Regions from separate parts of the Catonella sp. genome, predicted to be linked through region 1. Evidence: predicted binding sites of a transcription regulator. Region 1 holds the regulator's gene; the other holds the start of a gene.

Region 1 (8,089 bases):
CCTTGATTTCGTCAAATTCAAATACCGGCATCAGTTCAACCGCATTGATGCCAAGGTCCTTAAGGTATGGAATCTTCTCCATCACGCCTGCAAAGGTACCCGGGTATTTTACACCTGAGGACGCGTCCTTTGTAAAGCCTCTGACATGCATTTCGTAGATGACCAGGTCTTCAAGAGCCATATTGGGATTAGGTTCACTCCCCCAGTCAAAGTCATTACGCACAACTCTTGCCTTGTAAAAAGACTTGCTACTGCGCTTTTTTCCCCATTCACTCTGCCCTGTAACTGATTTGGCATACATATCCAAAAGAATATTATTCTTATCAAAGATAAGTCCTTTTTCTTTGTCATAAGGACCATCAACTCTATAAGCATATTCAAAATCTTCAATGTTCAAATCAAATACTATCATAGAATAGACATTGCCTATTCTGTAGGTTTCCGGAAAAGGTATAACCGCATAAGGCTCGTCTTCCCTGCTCTTAAAAAGAAGAAGTTCTACGCTTGTCCCACCATTGGTTGGAACAGTGAAGTTAACACCACTGGGAATGGCTGTCGCTCCATTTTGTTCGTAGAGGCCAGGCCTTACCTTGAAACCATTAATTTCATCTATTGGTCGAATATGAAATCTTTCATATGAGAGATTGTTATTCGCTTCTGCCATATTATCCTCCGATTGCACACCTATACCATCTTATGCTGTAATCATCTTACAATCATTAAGATAATCTGTAAAAAACAGCTTTATTTGAGTTCTGCACTGTCTAGAATTATGGTAAATGGTCCATCGTTAGTCAAACTAACCTTCATATCTGCACCAAATTCACCCTGTTCAACCTTAGGTACCTGTTTTTTACATTCATCTATTATATAATGATACAGCTCTTTTGCCATATCCGGAGATCCGCAAGTAGTGAATCCCGGTCTGTTGCCGCGGCTTAAATCAGCATATAAGGTAAACTGAGATATAAGTAAGAGCTCACCGTTTACATCTTTTAAGCTAAGATTGGTCTTGCCATTCTCATCAGCCATTATTCTAAGGCCCAGCATCTTCTTAATCATCTTGTCAGCTATTTCTTTTGTATCATCCTTACCTACTCCTATAAGCACCATGTAGCCCCTGTCAATAGCCCCTCTAACCTCTCCATCAATCTTTACATCAGAATTTGTCACAACCTGAATTATAAAACGCATAAAAGCATCCCCCTTTAATTAAAATTCATTAGACAGAACACAAAACCACCGTACCGAATATACCGGTACGGCAGTCTGATACAGTAATGTATAATTAATTACTCAGGCCTCCGTACGGTAAATACTAATAAATCTACCCCGGACAAGCCCCCATTATATAATTATATCCCCTGTTTTATAATAATTATCTACGATTAAATGCATTAACACCTGGCCAGTAAGCTGCTGCACCAAGCTCCTCTTCGATTCTAAGAAGCTGATTATACTTAGCCACACGCTCACTTCTTGAAGGAGCACCTGTCTTAATCTGGCAGGTATTAAGAGCTACTGCAAGGTCAGCAATTGTTGTATCCTCTGTCTCACCTGAACGGTGTGAAGAAATTGCTGTGTATCCTGCCTTATGAGCCATCTTAATAGCTTCAAGTGTCTCAGATACTGAACCAATCTGGTTAAGCTTGATAAGGATAGAGTTAGCTGCACCGAGCTTAATACCCTTCTCAAGACGCTCTGTATTGGTAACGAAAAGATCATCACCAACAAGCTGAACCTTGTGTCCAAGCTTCTCAGTCATCTTCTTCCAGCCTTCCCAATCTTCCTCATCAAGACCATCCTCGATTGAGTAGATAGGATATTTATCGATAAGGCTCTCCCAGTGAGCAATAAGCTCATCAGAAGTAAACTTCTTGCCTGACTTTGGCTGTAAGTAGTGTCCAATTCCCTTCTCCTTGTCTTTCCACTCAGAAGAAGCTGCATCCATAGCTATAACGAAGTCTGTACCTGCCTTGTAGCCTGCATTCTCTATAGCCTTGATGATATGCTCGATAACATCCTCATCATCCTTAAGGTTAGGAGCGAAACCACCCTCATCACCTACAGCTGTAGTGTGGCCTTCCTTCTTAAGAAGTGCCTGAAGTGCGTGGAATACCTCTGCACACATTCTAAGACCTTCTCTAAAGCTTGGAGCACCTGCAGGCATAATCATGAATTCCTGTGTATCTACAGAGTTTGTAGCGTGTGCACCACCATTTAAGATGTTCATCATAGGAAGTGGAAGTCTGTTGCCGTTAGCACCGCCTAAGAATCTGTAAAGAGGGATATCAAGAGCATTAGCTGCTGCTCTTGCAGCTGCAATAGATACAGCAAGTATAGCATTGGCACCAAGCTTTGACTTATCCTTTGTTCCATCAGCCTTAATCATAGCTGCGTCAACTGCATAGATATCAAATGCGCTAACACCCTGAAGTACATCATTTATAACTGTATTAATGTTCTCAACTGCCTTAAGAACACCCTTACCACCATAACGAGACTTGTCACCGTCACGAAGCTCAAGAGCCTCAAATTCACCTGTAGAAGCACCACTTGGAGCAGTTCCTCTACCTGCTATTCCGCAAGCCAAAATAACTTCAGCCTCAACAGTTGGATTACCTCTAGAGTCAATAATCTCTCTACCGATAACCTTCTCGATTTCTAAATTTCCTAAATAATCCATTTTCTTCTTCCTTTCCATGCTTTCCGCATTGTAAAGTATTATTAAACACTAAGATGATAACATAATTAGCATAAAAAAACTAGATAGATAATGTAAAAAATGTGGTAAATTTTTGGGAATAAATCTCACTTTTTAACAAATGAGTCCCATTCAAATACTAAACAGCAAAATTACATATCCATATCCACTTCAAGTGCAGAAGTACAGTGTGGACAGCGTGTAGCCTTGATGCTGATAGTACTCTGGCAGAATGGACAGGTCTTTTCTGTAGGCTCATTTGCCTCTTCCTTCTTTTTACGCTCAGCAAGCTTATTAAGCCCCTTAACGATACAGAAGATGATAAATGCCATTATAATAAAGTTGATTATAGCTGTAATAAATGCTCCGTACTTTACTTCAGAACCATTTATGGTAGCTATAAGATTAGAAAAATCAGTACTTGCAAATATACCGATAATTGGTGTAATAATATCACCAACCAAAGAGGTAACTATAGCCTGAAAAGCTCCACCTATAATTACACCTACTGCAAGGTCCATCACATTGCCTTTAAGCGCAAATGCCTTAAATTCTTCAAGAAATTTCTTCATTTGGAATTTCTCCTCCTTAAAATGTTTTATTTAAAACCATTATGATGTCGGTCTTAATATAACATATAAGTAATGATTTAACAACATTAATTTCTCATTTATGATAAGGTTCACCCATTTTTATCCTAAATGCCCTATATATCTGTTCGAGGAGAATCAGCCTCATAAGCTGGTGTGGAAAGGTAAGCTTTGAAAAGCTAAGCTTATAATCGGATTCCGCAATCACTTCATCTGAAAGCCCTAAAGACCCACCTATGATAAATACAAGATGGCTCTTTCCCGTTACGGTAAGCTCCGATATCTTCTCTGAGAGTTCTACAGAGTCTATCTCCTTCCCTTTAATCACAAGAGCAAACACATAGCAGTCACTTCCCTTTGCCTTCTTAAGAAAGTCAAGCATTCTCGCCCCTTCAGCCTGTTTTATCTTCTCTTCTTCAGCCTCTGATGCGTTGTCAGGAGTTTTTTCATCCTGCACCTGTTTTATTTCAATAACTGTATATCTTGACAACCTCTTGGTATACTCTGCAATGCCCGCTTCAAAGTACTTTTCTTTTATCTTACCTGCACAAAGTATAGTTATTTTCAATCCGAATACCTCTTCATCACTTCAGCTACCTCGTCAGCCAGTTCTCTGGCGATAATTCCGTATTTCCCTTTTTTCTCCTTCAGCATATCTCCTGCCAGTCCGTGAATGTAAACTCCAAGAGGAGTTACCATAAAAGGTCTTTGTTTTTCAGTGGCGATTAAAGCTGCAAGTATTCCTGTAAGCACATCACCCGAGCCGGCCTTTGCCAAGCCAGAGTTGCCGCTGTTATTTATATAGCACTTGCCACTGCCTGTAACCAGTGTTCTTGCCTCTTTTATAACTATTTCTCCGTTACAGTATTTTAGCTCTTTTGCAATCTGAACTATATTCTCTTTCACTTCTTCTTTAGGCAAATATAATAAGTCAGCCAATTCTTTGATATGAGGAGTAAGGATATAGTTCTTTTTCATATCTTTAACAGGATTAAAATTCCTTTTCTCCCTTTCTTCGACTATCTCTCTAAAGAGTGTGAGCCCATCTGCATCTATAACAGTCCTCACTTCTGATATCTCTAAGGTTTTATCAACCAGAGACTTGCTCCTTTTGGTTAAGCCAAGACCCGGACCTATTACTATCGCGGCTGCCCATTCCTTCACAGCCTTCTCCAATTTATCTGCAGTTACCTTACTTATCGCCTTGTCAGCACTATCTTCATATGTAGTAAGTATAGCTTCCGGAAGCAGGTTTTGCAGAGACTGTCTGTTTGCTTCAGGCACAAAGAGTCTAATAAGTCCTCCACCTGTTCTGTATGCCGCAAGAGCTGAAAGGAAAGATGCTCCGCACATTTCCTCTGAACCCGCTATTATCAGTATCTTACCAAAGTCCCCCTTATTGCTGTACTCTCTTCTTTCAGGCATATAGTAGCTTATTTGAGACTCATCAAAGGTAAATGTATCTGGAGAAACCATCTCCAGGGCTTTTTTAGGAAAACCTATGTCAGCCACAACAATCTCACCTGCATAATCTTTACCCGGATATACGGCTATCCCCAGCTTATTTACGCCAAAAGTAATTGTGTAATCACATTTAACAGCTACCCCTTCAACCTTTCCATTGCTGCCATTCACTCCCGAAGGGATGTCCACCGCTACCTTCACTGAATCAAACATATTGATATACTCGGTAAACTTAGCCAAGTCTCCTTCAAGCTTACCCTTAAATCCCACTCCAAATACCGCATCTATGACTATAGCCTGGTTAAATTCACTTTTTTCAGTAATTAGCTTGGCTGGATTGGCTATTTTAACTGCTACTCCGCTATTTTTAGCAAGCCTTATCTGCAGCTTTGTCTGATTGGTAAACTTTTCTTTTTTCCCAACCATTATTACCTCTGAATTATACCCCCATTCATGGAGTATTCTTGCACAGGCAATGCCATCTCCGCCATTGTTGCCGGAGCCGCAAACTGCTATAATCTTTTTATCCTCGTCATCTCTTAGAAGCTTATCCCTTATAAACTCCGCCACAGACAGAGCCGCTCTTTCCATAAGCACCATCCCGGGCATGCCAAGTTTTCTTGCATCTTCATCTAGTTTTTTTGCTCCTTCGCTGTCTACAAGTCTTATCATAATCAGCCCTCCGCCACTGCTACAGCACTCACATATTCTTTGGTATCCGAGATTGAAACAAAGAATGCTTTAATACCAAGTTCCTCTTGTTTTAATTTTGCACTACCATATAAGTTCACATAGGGTTTCCCAAGCTCATCCCTTAGGACTTCTATCTCTCTTATCTTAAATCCCAGAAAGCCTGTTCCCATCGCCTTTGCCACTGCTTCTTTCACAGCCCAGTTTCCTGCTGCCCTATCAGGTTTTTTTTGAATCAGCTCTCTTTCATGCTCAGTAAAAACATACGACAAAAAAGCATCCTTTTCGCATGCTTTTTTGACTCTTGATTTTTCAATTAAATCATTACCAATCCCTATAATCAAGCTAATATTCCTTTACTTAGACCCCTTATTTTTAAGTGAATAAGAGAGTCTCATCAAAGTGTCCGAAAGGTGAATTGTTTCAACTATAACATCCTTTGGTAATCTAAGATCTACAGGTGCAAAGTTCCATATCGCCTTGATACCGCACTTTACGAGTTTTGCTGCAGTTTCAGTTGCCATTTCCTTCGGAACTGTAATGGCAGCTATGTCTACCTGATTATTTTTGATATAATCAGGCAGGCTGTCCATTCCAAGTATTTCTATAGTTCCGATTTTCTTACCAATTAATTCAGGCTTAATATCAAAGACCTGCTTTACATAAAATCCTCTTTTTGCAAAATCAGTATAATTCGTGATTGCAGTTCCTAGATTACCTGCTCCTACTATAATAAGGCTGTAGTCTTTATCAAGCCCCAAAATTTTGGCAATCTCATTGTATAGATACTCTACATTGTAACCATAACCCTGCTGACCGAAGCCCCCAAAATTATTTAAGTCTTGTCTAATCTGAGATGCCGTAACCTGCATTCTCTCGCTTAACTCTTTAGAAGAAATCCTGTCTATCCCCGATTTCAGTAAATCCCCCAGATATCTGTAATATCTAGGCAGTCTCTTTATGACCGCAGGAGATATATTCTTTGACTCCATATTTTTTCCTCCAACCCCATTCAGTGTTATGATTTACACTCCTGCAGGTACATCCTTAATACTAAATGATATTCTTCCCATCTTATCTTTTCCAAGGCAGATAGTCTTTACTATATCTCCAAGCGTAAGCACATCTTCAACATTGTTTATTCTCTCTTTTGAAACCTTAGAAATATGCACCATTCCTTCTTTACCAGGAGCAAATTCAACAAAGGCACCGAATTCTTTTATTGATACAACCTTACCGGTATAAACCTTACCTTCTTCAAACTCAGTCACTATCATTCTTATTATTTCTTTAGCTTCATTTATCTTATCAATGTCCGTACCACAAATACTTACATTTCCTTCATCGGTAATGTCTATCTTAACTCCTGTCTTGTCTATGATGGCATTGATGGTCTTACCCTTCTGTCCAACAACCTCACCAATTTTTTCAGGATCAATCTTAATCTGCTCAATCTTAGGTGCATATTCATTCACACTTGGTCTAGGCTCTGCTATTGCAGGTCTCATACAGGTGTCCATGATGAACATTCTGGCTTCCCTTGTTCTTGCGATCGCACCTTCTACTATCTCCCTTGTAAGGCCGTGAATCTTGATATCCATCTGAATAGCCGTGATTCCCTCTGTTGTACCTGTTACCTTAAAGTCCATGTCTCCAAAGAAGTCTTCAAGTCCCTGAATATCTGTAAGGAGTACATAGTCCTCATCTGTCTCACCTGTAACCAAGCCACAGGAAATGCCTGCTACCATCCTCTTAATAGGCACACCCGCAGCCATAAGCGACATACAGGATGCGCAGGTGGAAGCCATGGAAGTTGATCCGTTTGACTCGAAAGTCTCTGATACTGTACGGATAGCGTATGGGAATTCCTCTTCGCTAGGAAGTACCGGTATAAGAGCTCTTTCAGCCAAAGCACCATGTCCTATCTCTCTTCTTCCCGGTCCTCTTGATGGCTTTGTCTCTCCTACTGAATATGAAGGAAAGTTATAGTGATGAATATATCTCTTGTAGGTCTCTTCTGCATTAAGTCCGTCCACCTTCTGAACCTCTGAAAGAGGTGCAAGAGTGGTAATATTACAAATCTGAGTCTGGCCTCTTGTGAACATAGCTGAGCCATGAACACGAGGTATGAGATCAACTTCAGCTGCAAGCTTTCTTATCTGAGACATCTCACGGCCGTCCGGACGCTTATGGTCTTTTAATATCATCTTTCTGACAGTCTTCTTCTGATACTGATATACGGCGTCAGAAAGGAAAGGAAGCCATTCTTCATTTTCAGCAAAATGCTCGCTAAGCTTATCCATGATAGCAGAAATGTTCTCTTCCCTTACCTGCTTTTCATCAGTAAATACAGCCTTTTCCATCTCCTCCGGTGTAACAACTTCCTTGATTGCAGCAAAGAACTCCTCCGGTACTGCATATCTCTCATACTCTGACTTAGGCTTGCCACACTCTGCTGTTATCTTCTCGATAAATGCGATGATCTCCTGGTTGATTTCATGAGCCTTATATATAGCCTCAATCATCTTTGCCTCAGGCAGCTCATCAGCACCTGCCTCTATCATAATAACCTTCTCTTTTGTAGAAGCAACTGTGAGCTTAAGGGCTGAGCAAGCCATCTGGGCATTACTTGGATTGATTA
Region 2 (8,089 bases), on a different contig from region 1:
TTGCCCATAGGCTAAAATAGCCCTATCGATCAGGTTCTTAACTCCTGTTGAGTAATATGCGTTCATCCACGCATAATTAAGTACCAGATGTGATTCTTCACCGTTAATATCATAATAATTCTGCAAAATTACATTGTCCATTGTCAATGTTCCGGTCTTGTCTGTACAAAGAACATCAATCGCGCCAAGATTCTGAATGGCTGACATGTTTTTAACAATCGTTTTCTTCTTTGCAAGAAACTTCGCACCCTTTGCCAGAGTACCATTTACAATCATTGGGAGCATACCAGGCGTAATGCCTACTGCAACTGAAATCGCAAAGAGGAAGGCTTCAAGCCAGTTCTTCTTAACCAGACCATTGATTAGGAGCACAAATAAAACTACAACTACCATGTAGGTAATAAGTATCCTTGTTATCTTTGCAAGACTGCGGTCAAAGTCAGTCTCTTTCTTCTTTGTATGTATTGTGGAAGAAATTCCCCCAAGATATGAGCTCTTTCCTGTGCGTACCACAACACCAAGGCCTGTTCCTGAGTTAACAGTAGAGCCACCAAGGCATATATTGTTTAACTCAGCAGCATTTACATTTCGTAAATCTGCACCAACAGTCTTTTCTACAGGAATTGATTCCCCTGTAAATGCTGAAACAGATACAAATAAATCTCTGCTTTCAAGGAGATATAAGTCACCGCAGACAATGTCTCCTGAGCCAATTAACTGTATGTCTCCCGGAACAACCTCTTCAACAGGTACCTCTCTTACTTCAGGACCATTTTCACCCGGAACCTGTATTCTAACTGTATCATGTTCCATTTCCTTAAGCTTTTGCATGTCAAGGTAAGAACCGTAGTCCTGTACAAACCTTATGACTGCACTCATGCAGGCAAGAGCAAGTATAATTACTCCGGAAACAACATCCTTCTCAATGACGAAGGTAACTAACGACAATACAAGCAACACCAAAATAAACGCATCAGTGAAGCTGTGAACTATAAAATACAGCCAGCTGTGCTTTTGATTTGCGGATAAGTCATTGTATCCGTATTTTTCAAGTCTTTCTTCCCTTTCATCATCACTTATTCCCTTATCACTGCAGCTAAGCTCTTTAAGAAGCTCTCCCTTCTCTTTCGCAGCAATACTCCTAAACTCTGCCTCAACCCCCTCTGATTTTGACACAGAGCTTGTCATCTTTTCATCCATTAAGCCCATAGTTTGAATCCCTTTCCTTTAGCAGGTAGTATCAAAACTATCTGTTTTGTTATTCATTTCTAACTTTGGAGTATATACCTATTTGGAGAAATAATCAATAAAAATGTTGACGGCTATAATAACTCTTTTAGCTAACAGCTGTATCTTCGCTTATCTACATAAAAAAATAAAGCACGCCTTTATGGATACACTAACTGTAAATGCCATAAAGCCGTGCTTACAATATACCTAATTACTTTCCAAGTCTCTTTTTTCCTAAAGCATCTGTTGCAATGATAGCGCAGTAGAGTTCTTCAGGGGTTACATCTCCTGCAAGGTTATGAATGGTTTCACCTTCTACACAGGCATTTTTAGACATAGTATGGATGTCTTCATCTGTGAAATCACCAAGTTCTGAAAGTGTTATAGGAAGTCCTACCTCAAGGCAGAAGTTCTGAATATCCTCAAACTCTGCTTTGTCAGCTCCCTCAAGAGTAAGCTGCACTAGGGTACCAAATGCTACGCAGTTACCATGGTAGGCATCATGTCCACCCAAAGATGTAAGACCATTGTAGAATGAATGTGGCGCTGCACAGTTTACATTATCAGCACCTACGCCTGATAGATAAACAGCTGCCTCTATAACAGCATCAAGAGCAGGAGTAACAACATTATTCTCACAGGCAACAACTGCTGCCTTTCCATGAGTCCTTAAAGTCTCATAGCAGGTCTTTGCAATAGCCATACCGGCTCTTGTGATACCGCCACCCTCAAGGCTAGGAGACTCAGTACGAAGTGAAGCTCTTCCCTCGAAGTAGGTGCCCAAAGCATCCCCCATTCCTGCTATTAAGAACTTAACAGGGGCCTTAGCTATTACATCGCTGTCCACTAAAACCGCATCAGGATTCTGTGGATAGAAAAGGTATTTATTAAAGCTTCCATCATCATTATAAATAACTGAAAGTCCTGTACAAGGTGCATCAGTAGCTGCAACGGTAGGTATGATAACTACTCTCTTGCCTTCATAATAAGCTGCTGCCTTGGCTGCATCAACTGCTGAGCCACCACCTACTGCAACTACTACATCTATTTTATCAGCCACAATTATATCCTGCATCTTCTTTATCTCGCTGATACTGGATATCCCTCCGAATACCTCATATCTGCGGTAATCATCCTTACCCTCAAAGCTCTTTTCTAACTCATCGTGGCAGCATTTGTAACCGCTGTTGGAACAGACAAATAACCATCTCTTGCCCATGTATTCCATTTCTTTGTGAAAGTGAAGAAGGGCCCCTTTTCCCTGTACATACTTAAGTGGCGCACGCATCATTCTTAAACGTTCCATAACAAACCTCCATTTAATTTAGTTGTTAACATAATACTTTAGCAAAGTATGTTAAATATTTAACATTTATTTCTGGAGGTTATTCTAGCACATTAATTATTTATTTGCAAATGTTATTTTATTATTTTAGAAATTTTTGCAATGGCAGTTTCTTGATAATATATTTCTGCCTTTATCATTTTAAACCATATCTATGCATCATAGCTTTACAACCATTATTAGCCATCAATTGCAAACCTCCTAACAGTTGTTTTTTTTCATAAACGTTCATAAAGCCAGTCCACACGCCATATGGACCGGCTTAATTCATTGAAACAACAGGACTGCTTTAAATAAGCCTTTGCTTAACTAATACATTACTTCTTCAACTTATTAGGTAAAATCAGATAATCTGAACCCTTTGATATTTTAAGAGTTATCACTCCCTTGCTCACAGCCTTTACTTCACTTCCGTTAGCTTTTTCTATCCTGTTTTTCTTCTCATTGTATTTATATACATAGAGCTTTGTATTCCTTGGATATTTAAAGAGCTTATCGTGTAGCTTAATGGTAGCAGTAGCAGGGAATTTACCCCTATATGTGAATGAAACTACAGCTCCATTCTTACCTTTAAGCAATGATTTTAAAGGCTTTATCTTGACTGATGGAATAACCTTTAAGCCTAAGCTAAGGTCCTTAAACTTACTCTTAGAAGCCGCAAGTTCCTTTCCACTTATAAACCATGAGTAAATCACCTTCTTTTTCTCATCTCTTACAGAAAGGCTCAAATCAGCTGGCTCCTTCGCAGCCTTCTTCAGTGTGACCTTTTTAACCAATATCTTGGAAAGATTCTTAATACCTTTCTTTACCTCAGCCTTTGTAAGGTTAAAGTTAAGCCTTATCTTTTTAAGTGCTGTATTCTTCTTTTCTTCACCTGTGGTAGCGGTATTTCCCTCTACTACCTTACCCTCAGGAGTCTTATCTTCGGTAAGCTGAATTTCAGGTGTAGAAGGTTTCTTGGCAGGAATTACCGGGATTACAGGAATACCTGTAGTCTCAGAAGGCTTATTTGTTTTTAATCTTACCACAGCATAAGAGGTATCACCGTTTTTACCCGCAGTATTTACAACAAGGTGAACCTTTCCGTTATTTGCTGCTACAGTAACATTAGGATCTGCACTGATAACCTCACCAAATTCCTTGTCGATGTCTACTTCAATTGTGCCAAGATTCTTCATGGTAGGATCGGATACTCCGATTTCAACCACATCTCCACTCTGCTTCACAATGATTGATGCCTTCTTATCAGAACTTATGCCACTTACACTTGCCGTCTTGTCCTGCCAGAAGTTTGCACCGATTACACTCTTGTTCTTGTAGCCTACAGCCTGTACTTCATCGGTATTTGCAAGGATTTCTACAGAAGGATTCTTCTCATATTCCTTCATCTCTTCCTCAGTTCTACCCGGAAGAATTACGTAGGAATACTCGGCATTCTGAGGATTCTTGCCATGGTCAAACCATAACTCAAAGTAATTCTTAACTACATCTTTTGTAGCGGTAAGATTAATATTTCCCCAATTACCTGTACTTGCTGCTATTCTCGCCTTTAACTGTCCGGATTCCTTTGGAAAATAGAAACCAACCCCATCTCCTTCTACATTTCCTTCAAGCTGAATCCACTTAGGATTCTCAAGCGCCTTTCCTTCCATTGAAGCAGCACCTGTTCCAAGGCCTTCACCCTTTACAATCTCAGCCACATTTACATTAACAGGTGTGAGTTCAAGCTTATTCCCGTTCAATGTAATCTGATTTGATGCAGTATCATTTAGCTTCCTATTTTCAACAGTTGTTTCTGTGATAAAATTGCTGTCTTTATCATTTATTCCTGAACCTAAGCATACTATTTCATCACCAAACATAAAGTATGACTTTAACGCTCTAAGATTAGGCTCATAAGGTGTCTTTGAGTCATTTTCTCCTGAAAGTGACATACCGTTTATACCATAGCCACCAAGCTCGCTTCCACCAACCCAGGCCTCTTTAGAGGTATAATCTCCGTCCTGATAGAAGCCGCTGCTATCCTTTACGCCATTTCCTATATTCTTTGACACAGTTGTAGTTCCCGGTAAGCGGAAAGGATTGATGGTATTCCAGTAATTATCGTTATAATAGGATGTATCCTTGCCATAAAGATAGGTCATACCATCACTCTGATGCCATCCATAGAGATTCTCTCCATTCATAATCTCAGTATTTTGTATTCTTTCAGAAAACATACTGAGGGTAAATAGCCAATTATCAGTTCTGTGAACCGCCCTATCCATCAGAGGATAGTTCTTATGAGCTCTTTCAACAACACCTGAGATACCTGCATTTCCGATTATTTCCTGAGCCTTTTGCTTTACAACGATTTCATTAAGTTCTTTTAGGGTTCCAACAAACTCAGAGTCAGCAGCCAGCCAGTTCTTAAGATAGTTCAATAATATCTGTCGTCCGGTTTCACTAACAGTGTCTAGTGACTTGATAATATATGTCATTACCTGGCGTCCAATTGATTTGTCAGTAACCATTTCTCTTGAGACAGCTCTGCCTCGTAAGGTATCTAACATTAAACCATTATAAACACCTAAACCATAAGTATTTACAAATATATCCTCTAATATCTTAGCCTTCTCAGGTCTGAACTGCCAAGGAGAATTGTTTAAAATTGCTGATATATTCACTATACCCTCAAGTACTACTATTCCGTAAGAACCTGCATAAGGAGTACGTGAGTGGTCTATATAGGAACCGTCCTTATAATATCCGTTTGGGTAGCCTTTTTCAGCAAGTTTTGTACTATCCTCAACTGAAACAAATTCAAGTACTGAAGATGAGGCTTCACTTGCAAGATACACAGACTCATTGTCTTCAAGCAATAAACCTATTCCAAGTGCAGTCATCGAGTTATCCACCCTATTAGCTGCATACTGCATGCGATATCCAAGTACATGTGTAGAACCGGTGCCAATAGAGCCACCATGATAAGGGTCAGGCTGGAAGAATCTAACTCCCTCAGTGAACTTTTCTTTCTGCTCCTTGGTTAAATCATCCGCTAAAAGTATGAGGGTAGGAACTATATCCTTAGGAATACCTATCTCCCAGGTCCACCAGTTGTCAGTCTGAGACTGTGGACGATAACAGTTGGTAGTCAGCCAATCAAGTATGTTTATCATGTCATTAAGCAAGGCTTTGTTGTTATACAGCGCACCATGCTCCAAACGATAAGCTTTTGCCATCAAAAGTACATTCTTAAAGGTCTGTCTGAATTCAACCGCATCCCTTGCAAACTCAATGTTCTTATTACCCTTCTTGCCGATTTCATCAGGCCAAGGAACATCTGCGCAGGCAGACTGTCCCTTATATCTGTAACTATCCCACAATGCCTGAGCCTGTGTGTTTAGACTATTAATTGTCTCCATAATAGCGGCATCATTCGCATCAGGATTTTCTCCTATCAGCTGAGCTGTCCACTTCCCTATGAGCCTCTTATAGTCCTCAGAAGTTACTTTTGGAAGATTTTCTTTAGCTGTATATAATACATTTACCTTCCACTCTTTGCTCTTACCCTTGCTGTCAACAGCCCTTGCATATACCATTCCCTTTTCAAAAGCCGTTATAAGTCCACCGTCATCTGTGCTTTCTATCTTTGCTATATGGTCTGTCTTAGCTATACCCTCAGAGCGGTCTCCATCTTTTTCACCATTCTTTAATTCATCTTTCTTTTTCTTGCTTCCTACATTTTTAATTGGATTACCATCTGCATTCTTAAATAGTGTAGTCCAGGTGATTGGCTCCTTAAACCCCTCAGGAGTCTTAATTAAGGCCGTACTTCCTTTTACAACCTCAATACTGTTAACTTCACTTTCTGTAGCGCTGCTTTTATCCGACATGGTTGTATCCTCCATCAAAGAAGCCTTTGCAACTACAGGCGTAGAAGGCATAAGTATTTGTGTACATAAAACAAGTGCTAAAATCCAACTGACTTTTTTTCTTACCCCATTAAGTTTCATAACAACCTCCATTAAGAATGTTTTATTTACAGTGAATCTTTACACAGGATTCCTTTGTTAAGGCTGCTTTCCGATGTATGCAAGTATGCCTCCGTCCACATATAGTATGTGTCCATTTACAAAGTTTGACGCATCAGATGCTAAAAATACTGCAGGGCCTGCCAAATCTTCAGGCTCACCCCAACGTGCAGCAGGAGTCTTGGCAATTATAAATGAATCAAAAGGATGTCTTGAGCCGTCTGCCTGCTTCTCTCTAAGAGGAGCTGTCTGAGGTGTAGCAATGTATCCAGGTCCTATTCCGTTACACTGGATATTATGCTCGCCGAATTCAGATGCAATGTTCTTGGTAAGCATCTTAAGTCCGCCCTTTGCAGCTGCATAAGCACTTACAGTCTCTCTACCAAGCTCGCTCATCATTGAGCAGATATTGATTATCTTTCCATGTCCCTTTTTAATCATGCTTGGTATTACAGCCTTTGACATGATGAAAGGTCCGTTTAAGTCAATATCTATTACCTCTCTGAACTCTGAAGCCTTCATCTCGCACATAGGTATACGCTTGATGATACCTGCATTGTTGACAAGAATGTCGATGATTCCAACCTCTTTTTCAACCTTTGCTACCAGCTCTTCCACTGCGTCTTCATCTGTTACATCGCACACATAGCCGTATGCCTTAATTCCCTCTTCCTTATAGGCCTCAATTCCCTTTTCCACAAGCTCTTCTCTTCTGTCGTTAAACACTATGGTCGCACCTGCAGAAGCAAGTCCCTTAGCTATGGCAAAGCCTATTCCGTATGAAGCACCTGTAACAAGTGCCACCTTTCCTGTCAAATCGTACTGTTTCATTATGTTTTCCATACTCTTCTCCTATCTCAAATCAGTAGTTTCTATATTGTCCATATCATCAAATGCCTGATTCTCTCCACCCATAGCCCATATAAAGGTATAGTTTGAGGTTCCTGCACCTGAATGTATGCTCCAGGATGGTGATATCACAGCCTGTTCATTCTGCATTACAATATGTCTTGTTTCCTGTCCCTCACCCATCATATGGAAGACAACCTGATTCTCAGGCACTTCAAAGTACATATAGATTTCCATTCTACGCTCATGTGTATGTGCAGGCATGGTATTCCATACACTTCCCGGCTCAAGTACTGTCATTCCCATTGAAAGCTGGCAGGTCTGAAGCACGTCAGGATGAATGAACTGATTAATTACTCTCTTATTAGAAGTTTCCATACTTCCAAGAGGCTTTTTTGCCGCCTTCTCAATAGATATAAAGGTGGTCTTGTATGAGGTATGGGCAGGTGCACTTACCATATAAAATTTAGCAGGATTTTCAGGAGAATTGCTTTCAAATGTTACTTCCTTTGTACCCTTTGTAATATAAAGGCAGTCCTTGTAGCCCATTTCAAAAACTTCTCCATCCGCCTTTATCTTACCTGCTCCACCTATATTGAAAATGCCTATTTCACGTCTTTCAAGGAAATACTCAGTACCGAAGTTTGCCCAT

Evidence for each region. The regulator Rex, encoded in region 1, represses fermentation and respiration genes when NADH is low (regulators of the CRP and FNR family bind a similar motif). The targets are predictions, from matches to a motif close to ATTGTTAANTANTTAACAAT.
Region 2: a site for Rex is predicted at 2,584-2,603, ahead of ACO6HM_RS09830 (glycerol dehydrogenase). Genes of this name have one in related genera too.

The regions. Positions count from the first base shown of each region.
Region 1 is NZ_DBHIEC010000008.1:36,308-44,396, forward strand. Features, by position in the region: gene ACO6HM_RS05690 (glycogen debranching protein) at 1-664, opposite strand, end outside; gene dtd (D-aminoacyl-tRNA deacylase) at 745-1,194, opposite strand; gene eno (phosphopyruvate hydratase) at 1,379-2,686, opposite strand; gene mscL (large conductance mechanosensitive channel protein MscL) at 2,857-3,276, opposite strand; gene rlmH (23S rRNA (pseudouridine(1915)-N(3))-methyltransferase RlmH) at 3,371-3,862, opposite strand; gene ACO6HM_RS05715 (NAD(P)H-hydrate dehydratase) at 3,859-5,430, opposite strand; gene acpS (holo-ACP synthase) at 5,433-5,792, opposite strand; gene ACO6HM_RS05725 (redox-sensing transcriptional repressor Rex) at 5,805-6,440, opposite strand; gene ACO6HM_RS05730 (polyribonucleotide nucleotidyltransferase) at 6,474-8,089, opposite strand, start outside.
Region 2 is NZ_DBHIEC010000019.1:35,051-43,139, reverse strand. Features, by position in the region: gene mgtA (magnesium-translocating P-type ATPase) at 1-1,209, opposite strand, end outside; gene ACO6HM_RS09830 (glycerol dehydrogenase) at 1,442-2,536, opposite strand; gene ACO6HM_RS09825 (polysaccharide lyase 8 family protein) at 2,893-6,570, opposite strand; gene ACO6HM_RS09820 (gluconate 5-dehydrogenase) at 6,628-7,431, opposite strand; gene kduI (5-dehydro-4-deoxy-D-glucuronate isomerase) at 7,441-8,089, opposite strand, start outside.